One region of the Endozoicomonas sp. Z74 genome, then DNA from elsewhere that is predicted to be linked to it. Evidence: predicted binding sites of a transcription regulator. Region 1 holds the regulator's gene; the other holds the start of a gene.
What was found. Region 1 encodes LexA, which represses DNA repair genes until DNA is damaged. Its sites were predicted from a motif close to TACTGTNTANNTANACAGTA; they were not measured.
Positions count from the first base shown of each region.

Region 1 (4,337 bases):
TTTTAAGCGCTGTACCCGACCTCCTTCCTGGTCTACACAGATGAGAAGGTCCTCTCTCAGGGCCCGGATAGAGTTCACCAGCTGACAAAGTTGCGGACGATCCTGAAAATTGCGGGCGAAAAAAAGAACACCAGCCACCGCCGGGTGACAGAGAATCTCACTCTCTTCCGGTGAAAGCTCTGTACCCTCCAGATCAATCAACAGCACGCCTGTATTCATGGGAAACCTTTTCTCAATAAAGCAGGGGAAACCGGCAGGACACTTTTTTTATCCTTTGAAGGGGCCCGTCAAACGTCAAGAGAGTTGGATATCAATACAGGTGCCCGCATCAACCCGATCATAAAGGTCAATAATATCCCTGCCATGCATACGGATACAACCACGGGAACCAGGCACTCCCATCTCAGCGGTATCCGGGGAGCCGTGAATATAAATGTATCTGCGCATGGTATCGACATTGCCCAGGCGGTTGTATCCTGGCTCAAGCCCGCTGAGCCAAAGAATCCTGCTTAAGATCCAGTCTTTTCTGCCTGGGTATACTGCTGTTAATTCCGGGGAATAAATCTCCCCGGTAAAGCGACGACTGACGAATACTGAGTGCAGCGGCAGACCTTCACCAATTTTGGCTCTGATGACATGACGTCCAAGGGGGGTCTGCCAGCTACCCTCCTGCTGCCCAGTCCCTTTACTGGCGGTTGAGATGCTATAGCGTCGAACCTGACCATTGTCCTGATGCAGGATCATCTCCTGGGTGGCAATATGAACCGACAGATGCATAGAAAACCTGGACTCCGCTGGGTTACAGAAAAAGGGAACAGAGAGGCCATCAAAACCTCAAAGAGCGGGTAATTAACAATGGGTATCTTCACCCGTTGCCGTATTCATCTCAGGTATGGGCACGCAGGCCTGCCGCCATAAAGGGCACCATTTTCCTGAGAATCTCTTCCACCTCATAGCGGGTACCATAATCATTCTCGGCAATGGCCCGGAGCGCATCTGATCCCGACAGGGTAAACACCGCAGCACCCAGAATAAAATAGACCCGCCAGAAAAGATCCCCGGCGGGCAGATTCGGGCAGGTTTTGATCAGCAACTTAAGGTAATCCTCAAAAACCTCGCCATACACTTCCCGTAAATATTTCTTGAGGTGCCCCTGCCCCTGGGAATAAGCCAACCCGATTAGTCGCATGCATACCGACAGATCATTTTCTCTGCGGGGTTTGACCGCCATAATCTGGTCCACCAGCATATGCAGGGCCTCTTCCAGGTCGGGGGTATTGTTTTGCTCATTGATCTGGGAAAGTGCACTGGCCAGATTGGTGGTAAAAGGCTCAAGGAACCTTGAAAAAACCGCCTGGATCAGGGCTTTTTTGGAACCAAAGTGATAGTTGACAGCCGCCAGATTGACTCCTGCATGACTGGTAATCGCCCGCAGAGAGGTTTCCGCAAACCCATGCTCAGCAAACAGCTGTTCAGCTGCGTCCAGGATTCGTTCTACAGTGGCTGACTGTGACATACTTTCTTAAGCACCATTAGCATAAACAATTGTTTAAAACTACCGTTTGAAACCAAAAACTGCAAGTTGTAAAAGTAATACCGCAATAAACCCGGTGGTTCAAGAAAACAGTCCCTTGCAGGAATCAATATACTGTATATAATTACAGATACTGTATAAAAACACAGACACCAGCCATGATTAAGCTCACCAAACGACAGGCCGAGATTCTTGAACTGATCAAGGCCCATATAGAAGAAACAGGATTTCCCCCTACCCGTGCTGAAATTGCCAGCACTTTTGGCTTCCGTTCTCCCAACGCGGCCGAGGAACACCTCAGGGCCCTGGCCAGAAAGGGGGCCATCGAAATCACACCCGGCGCTTCAAGAGGGATTCGTATCCCGGGCTCTGATGCTCTGGGACTTCCCATTATCGGGCAGGTGGCTGCAGGAAGCCCGATTCTTGCCCAGGAACATATTGAAAACCATCTTTCGATCACCCCCTCTTTTTTCTCACCCAAAGCCGACTTTATGCTCAGGGTCAGGGGCATGAGTATGAAGGACATCGGTATTCTGGATGGGGATCTGCTGGCGGTTCACAAAACCAGTGTTGCCCAGAACGGCCAGATCGTAGTGGCCCGGATCGAGGATGAAGTAACAGTGAAGCGGTTCGAACAGAAACGGAACAAAGTTTACCTGCATCCGGAAAACCCGGACTTCACCACCATCGAGGTAGACCTGAACCATGACATTTTTGCCATTGAAGGGCTCAGTGTCGGCGTAATAAGGAATTGAAACCCACAGGACCTGAAGGGTCTAAAGGCCTAAAGGCATAAATACTCAAAGAGCATAAACACCCGTCTGTAGTGGAGGGCCTGACATGCAAGCATTAACGACTCATCCCCTGACCACCGCCTCCAGGACAAACCCAGGCTCCTGGAACCACAAAAGCGCGATTGATGAGCTGATTCTATCTGGCCCCCCATGGCAGGCAGGCCAATTTTTAAAGTCCATGCTCAATGATCTGGCTAACGATCAGGAGCCCCGCTGGCTCACTCTGATCCTTTCCAGCGAACATGCCTTAAAAACCAAGAAATGGCTGAAACTGTCTGGCATCAGCAATAACCGGGTTCAGGTGCTCAATCCCTCAGCCCGACAGGATTCCCTGAAGCTGACCCGCCAGGCCCTGGCCTCCGGTACCAGTCATACCGTGGTCAGCTGGATTAATCAGCTGGATTCCTCAACCCTGAATGAACTTGAATTGGCAGCCAGAAGCGGACGATGCCAGGGGCTGGCCATTCGAAACCGGGATTAATACCTGTAGCACGATATAACCGGCCACCCGATAAAGCCGGTCAGCATGATGAAACGGTTAGTGCAAAACCCGGTTTTCAGGAATATAGCCTTCGGTACCGGCCTCGGTTTTACGGCTGACCTCTTCTATGCAGGCGTCCAGCATAATGCGGGCCACTTCAAATTGATCCCCCTGGAGGAATTCCAGCAACTCCTGGGAAAATGTCATGGTCACCAGGGGCTCAGCACTTTCCTCATCGCTTCGACGCAATACAATCTCCCCTGATGGGAGCTCAACAATTTCAAGAAAAGTCGCTGACATAGTGATCCAGTACCTGATTGCTCTTAAATAGAACCATGGCAGGTGCGCAGGCCACTGGTTCAATGGTAAAGCGGCACTCGTTCAATCACTTGAATAGAGGTGCCTTTAAAGGGGTTAAGTTAACCGGGCTATTTTGCATTAGCCGCTATTGGCTTTCAAGGTGAGGCCTTCAAACTGGCATACATCCGATTTCCACTGGCGCTTCCCACAGGAATGTGTACCGGCCGTCATTGCAATATGCCAGAAGGCTACCACTCAAGGCTGAAGTTGCGACTATAAGTCACCAGTTCTTTCAGGGAGACCAGAATACTGGCCGCACTATCCGGCAGCTCAAGATCCATAGCGGAAGCACTTACCAGGGGTATCTCTGAGGACCTTTCGGGCACCTTTCTCTGCGTCGGCATCAGGCACTCCTGGTGAGAGCGGAGCAAAGAGGACAACCACGACTCATGCTGTTCAAGCTGCTCGATGTACTGCAACTCAGATGACACCTCACCCTTGAGATGAATGCTGTTAATTGCCTCATCCAGTGTGGGAAGCTGACTTACCGATAGCCGATAATTGGTCATAATCTCCGCCAGTAACGAACGATACGCCTGAACCATTGCTCCAAGGCAGGCTTCACGAAACGCCGGGCCGGCAACCTCATCCGCCTCTTTCCAGGCTTCCATCAGCAACCGGGAATGAAACAACATTTTGTTGGTAAATCCCTGCCAATTGTTAGTCATAACCCACTCCTGAACATCATTCGCCCCATCGCCGCTGAGTTTTGCCATAGAACGGCAGGGCACTCATTCAACATTTTCAGGAAACCTGAAACCCTCACGGAAAAAGAACAAGAAAAAAATAAGCCTCCTGTTGGAGGCCTACTTTATAACCCTTCAAAAAAAAGGCCTCTCAATCAAGCACTCTTACGCTTTTTAACCTGCTTTTCCTGCCACTGTCCATCCTGCCAAGTTGCACTCCAGCCCGTCGCCTTACCCTCTACCTCAGACATAACATACTGCTGCTTAGTCTTACGGCTGTAACGGATAATGGCAGGATTCCCATCAGGATCGGTTCGGGGGGCGTCCATCAGATAGCCATACTTGGGATCTATTTCCGCCTGATGGGGAATAAGCTCCGCCACCTGGGGTGCCCGGGTTTCCCGGTTCTTGGGGAACTGGCTTGCTGCCAGAAACAGCCCGGAGGCACCATCCCGAAGCACATAATGATCCTCAACCTTCAC
Region 1 covers NZ_JBLYZI010000016.1:57,460-61,796, forward strand. Annotated here, with positions in the region: gene nagZ (beta-N-acetylhexosaminidase) at 1-219, opposite strand, end outside; gene ACNRUY_RS06940 (L,D-transpeptidase family protein) at 295-777, opposite strand; gene ACNRUY_RS06945 (TetR/AcrR family transcriptional regulator) at 887-1,516, opposite strand; gene lexA (transcriptional repressor LexA) at 1,693-2,289, shown strand; gene ACNRUY_RS06955 (SulA-like leucine-rich domain-containing protein) at 2,375-2,809, shown strand; gene ACNRUY_RS06960 (hypothetical protein) at 2,867-3,109, opposite strand; gene ACNRUY_RS06965 (DUF6586 family protein) at 3,358-3,837, opposite strand; gene topA (type I DNA topoisomerase) at 4,011-4,337, opposite strand, start outside.

Region 2 (4,337 bases), on a different contig from region 1:
ACGGTCTACCGGGTGCTTACTCAGTTTGAGGGGGCCGGGCTGGTGGTGAGACACAACTTCGACAGTGGCCATTCGGTCTTTGAGCTTTCCCGTGGTGATCACCATGACCATATGGTGTGCATGGAAAGCGGCGAGATTGTTGAGTTTATTGACGAAGAGATTGAGAAGCGTCAGCGGGAAATTGCCGACCAGCACGGCTTTGAGATTGTGGACCACAATCTTGTGTTGTACGTCAGACCTAAAAAGAAATAACCCGGATTTCAGGGTCTTCTGAGTCGGCTCTCTCTGAGAGCCGAAGGTGCAGGTCAAAACAGTATGTCTATACCCAAAGGATTTCAAGTTGCTACGCGGCGGCAAAAGAGCGAAACCCCAGGAGCTTAGATGAACTAAGTGACTGGGGTGAGCGATAGCAGCCAACAAAGTAGCAACTTGAAAGGCAACGGGTATAAACGGCCGACGCCTGTCGGCTGTGATGCTGACATCCAAATCCGGATCAGAATGTCAGCACTTTGTCCGCTTCCATGGTCCAGTCAGAAAGGTCCATCATCGACCCCACCTCTGCCCCTTCAATGAGGCTGGATGCCTCAATGCCTCGGGCGGCAATGCAGGTAGTGCAGAGCTTTATGTCCGCTCCCAGCTCAACCAGTAAAGTCATTAGCTGCTGGATATTGTATCCTTCCGACGGTCGCTGGCCGGGCAGAGCTGCAAAAACAGCGTCGGACATCAGAAACAGCTTGATGTGGACACCGTTTTCATATTTTCGCTTCAGGTTCAATGCCAGGCGCAATGCGTTAAAGCACTTTTCAGTACCGTAAGGGGCATCGTTCAGAATAAAAACCACGCTTTGCATTCCACGCTTCTCCGGTTGAAAAAACTACGCTTCAATTGGAAGGGGTTAATGGTAACGACTTACGGCAGTTGTTCAATGTTGACCGTATCAGGAAGGTGCTGAAGTGGGTTCCTGAATACGGCCGTTTTGTTTTCGGCTTATTGTTATGTGGAGGGTAAGGATTCAGGGCGACCCACCTGGGATGCTTGAGCCTGAAGCAGCATCTCCTGGGCATGATTGAGCGTCGGTGATGTGATTTCAATACCTCCGAGCATCCGGGCGATTTCAGTGATCCGGTGATCGCCTTCCAGTCGGTGAATTCGGGTGCTGGAGGTTGACCGGCTGCTTTTCTTGCTGACATGAAGGTGCTGGTGGGCCTGGGAGGCCACCTGGGGCTGGTGAGTGACGCAAAGCACCTGTCCGGTTTTACCGATTTCCCTGAGCATGCCTCCGACAATTTCTGCGGTTCCCCCGCCAATGCCCACGTCCACTTCATCAAATACCAGCGTCGGGGTGTTGGTTGACTGGGCAATAATGACCTGAATGGCCAGGCTGATTCGTGACAGTTCCCCCCCTGAGGCCACCTTGCCAAGGGGTCTTGGGGGTTGTCCTGGGTTGGTGGTGACCAGGAATTCGATGGCTTCCAACCCCAGGGGAGACACCGCTTGTGGATTAACGCTGGTGAGTTCAATCTGGAACCGGCCCTTGGGCATCCCCAGCAGTGCCATGCGGTCAGTGATCTGTTTTTCCAGCTTGCGGGCCGCGCTCTTTCGTTTTTTAGATAGCTGATCTGCGGCTTTCTGGTGTTTAGTCAGAAGGTGTTCCAGGTTGGCCTCCAGCTCCAGCACCTGTTCATCATGGTGCTGTATTTTTTCCAGCTCGTCGCTGATCTGCTGTTGCCGGGCCGGGAGTTCCTCGGGTTGAATCCGGTGCTTTCGGGCCAGTTCATAGATGGCGCTCAGGCGCTCCTCTATAAACTGGGCTTTTTCCGGATCGGCTTCGAAATGATCAATAAACTGATTCAGTTCCCCCGCGGCTTCTTCCACTTGAATCTGGGCGGATGACAGCATTTCCAGGCAGTTGTTGATGGCTGAATTATCCATCTGCAGGTCGCTGAGTTTGTGGAGGCAGCTGGAGAGCTGCTGGATAAGGTTGTTTCCGTCGTCTGATCCGCAGATCTGGGCCACCTGGTGGCAGGCGGTTAGGATATTGCCGGCCTGTGATTGCTGCTGTTGTTCTGCTTCCAGAGACTCTACTTCGCCCGGCTGCAGGTTGATCTGCTCCAGCTCCTGGAGCTGATAGGACAGCAGTTGAATCCGCTCTTCCCGCTCCTGCTGTTGTGATACCAAAGCTTTCAGGACTTCAGACGTTCGGTGATGTTCAAGGGCCGCCCCGGATACCTTTTGTGCCAGGTGAGTGCTTTTGGCGAAGTGATCCAGCAGTGTCGAATGATTGCTTTTGTTCAGAAGCGACTGGTGTGCGTGCTGGCTGTGTATATCAATCAGGTGGCTGCCGATGCTTTTCAGCTCGGTCAGGGTGGCGGGAGTGCCATTAATATAGGCTCGGGACCGCCCCTCGCGGGTGATCACCCGTCGCAGAACACACTCGCTGCTGTTCTCAGTGTCATAGTCTTTTTCTTTGAGCCATTGCTGTGCTGCCGGAATGGTATTCAGGTCAAAACGGGCCTGGATGTCGGCCCGCCTGGCGCCGGTGCGGACGCAGTCGGAGTCCGCCCGTCCGCCCAGGGTGAGGCTGAGTGCATCCAGCATGATGGACTTGCCAGCCCCGGTTTCTCCGGTAATGGCGGTCATTCCTGGACTGATCTCAAGGTCCAGCTGGTCAACAATGGCGTAGTTGCTGATGGTGATTTGATTCAGCATAACGGCTTCCCACATTCCCAACGCAGGGTTACTGTTTATTTATACAGTAACCTGTAGATTGTCATCGGTAAAGAAATTTTGCCCTTGAATCCTGCCGGTCTATCCCCATATTGCCTGTCAGTATGATTAAACTGGGCTGACTCGATGGGTCAGTGCCCGTGGCAAACAAGCGCTGGCTGAATGCGTTTCAGTCAGTCGGCAAATCCGGAGAACCGTCGGAATGACTGTAGAAAACGGCAAGGCAGAAGAGCAGGTTCAAAAGCCTGAGGCGGATGCAGAGGGTGTTGACCCGATTCTGGAAGAGGTTGTGGAAGAGACCCCTGAGATTGACCTGTCTGCCCGGGTGGAAGAGCTGGAAGAGCAGCTGGCCCAGGCCAAAGATCAGGTGCTGAGGGCTCATGCGGAAGCCCAGAACACCAAGCGTCGTGCAGAGCAGGATGTGGAAAAGGCCCATAAGTTTGCTCTGGAAAAGTTCGTCGGTGAGTTAATTCCTGTCGTGGAAAGCCTGGAAAAGGGCATTGACAGTGCCGAGCAGGCTGAGGGGAATCATGAGGCCCTGGTGGAAGGAATGCGGCTGATTCAGAAGCAGTTCCTGGATGCCCTGGGCAAGTTCAAGGTAGAGCAGGTGAACCCGGCGGGTGAGCCCTTTGATCCGAACTTCCATCAGGCCATTTCCATGGTGCCGAACCCGGATATGGAGCCCAATACTGTAATGGATGTTTTCCAGAAGGGTTACACCCTGCATGGTCGTGTGGTCCGCCCGGCCATGGTGGTGGTCTCCAGCGCAGTGGCCGGATAAGAAGTGTTTTTCAGGGCTTTCTTCAGAAGATTGTAAACAAGGCCCTTGAAAACGCTTCAGCCGATCCCATATAGGGAATCAAAGGCAGAGACAACAGGCGCACAGCGCCGAAGGTAAAGCATAAGGTAGAACGCCGGCAGGCGTGACAGTCGATAGACTGCTCGGACCGTTAAACAGTTTTAAAGATTTCAGCCCTGGAGCCAGGGCAGTGGAGAAGCGCGAAATGGGTAAAATAATCGGTATTGATCTGGGCACCACCAACTCCTGTGTGTCTATCCTGGACGGTGAGAAGGCCAAGGTAATTGAAAATGCAGAAGGCGCCCGTACGACGCCTTCCATCATTGCCTACACCGATGACAGCGAAATTCTGGTGGGCCAGCCTGCCAAGCGTCAGGCGGTCACCAACCCCGATAACACCCTGTTTGCCATCAAGCGCCTGATCGGTCGTCGTTTCAAAGACGACGTAGTTCAGAAAGACATCAAAATGGTGCCTTACAAAATTGTTGAGGCAGACAACGGTGATGCCTGGGTTGAAGTCAAGGGCGACAAGAAAGCTCCTCCCCAGATCTCCGCTGAAATCCTCAAGAAAATGAAGAAGACCGCTGAGGACTACCTGGGCGAAGCCGTCACTGAGGCGGTTATTACCGTACCGGCTTACTTTAACGACTCTCAGCGTCAGGCTACTAAAGACGCCGGTCGTATTGCTGGTCTGGACGTCAAGCGGATCATCAACGAGCCAACAGCTGCAGCCCTGGCTTACGGCATGGACAAGCGCAAGGGTGATCAGACCATCGCTGTTTATGACCTGGGTGGTGGTACCTTTGACGTC
Region 2 covers NZ_JBLYZI010000084.1:17,755-22,091, forward strand. Annotated here, with positions in the region: gene fur (ferric iron uptake transcriptional regulator) at 1-252, shown strand, start outside; gene ACNRUY_RS19725 (DsrE/DsrF/TusD sulfur relay family protein) at 494-850, opposite strand; gene recN (DNA repair protein RecN) at 994-2,709, opposite strand; gene grpE (nucleotide exchange factor GrpE) at 2,930-3,508, shown strand; gene dnaK (molecular chaperone DnaK) at 3,732-4,337, shown strand, end outside.
Region 2: recN (DNA repair protein RecN) is a predicted target of LexA. The motif match lies at 2,739-2,758, and genes of this name have one in related genera.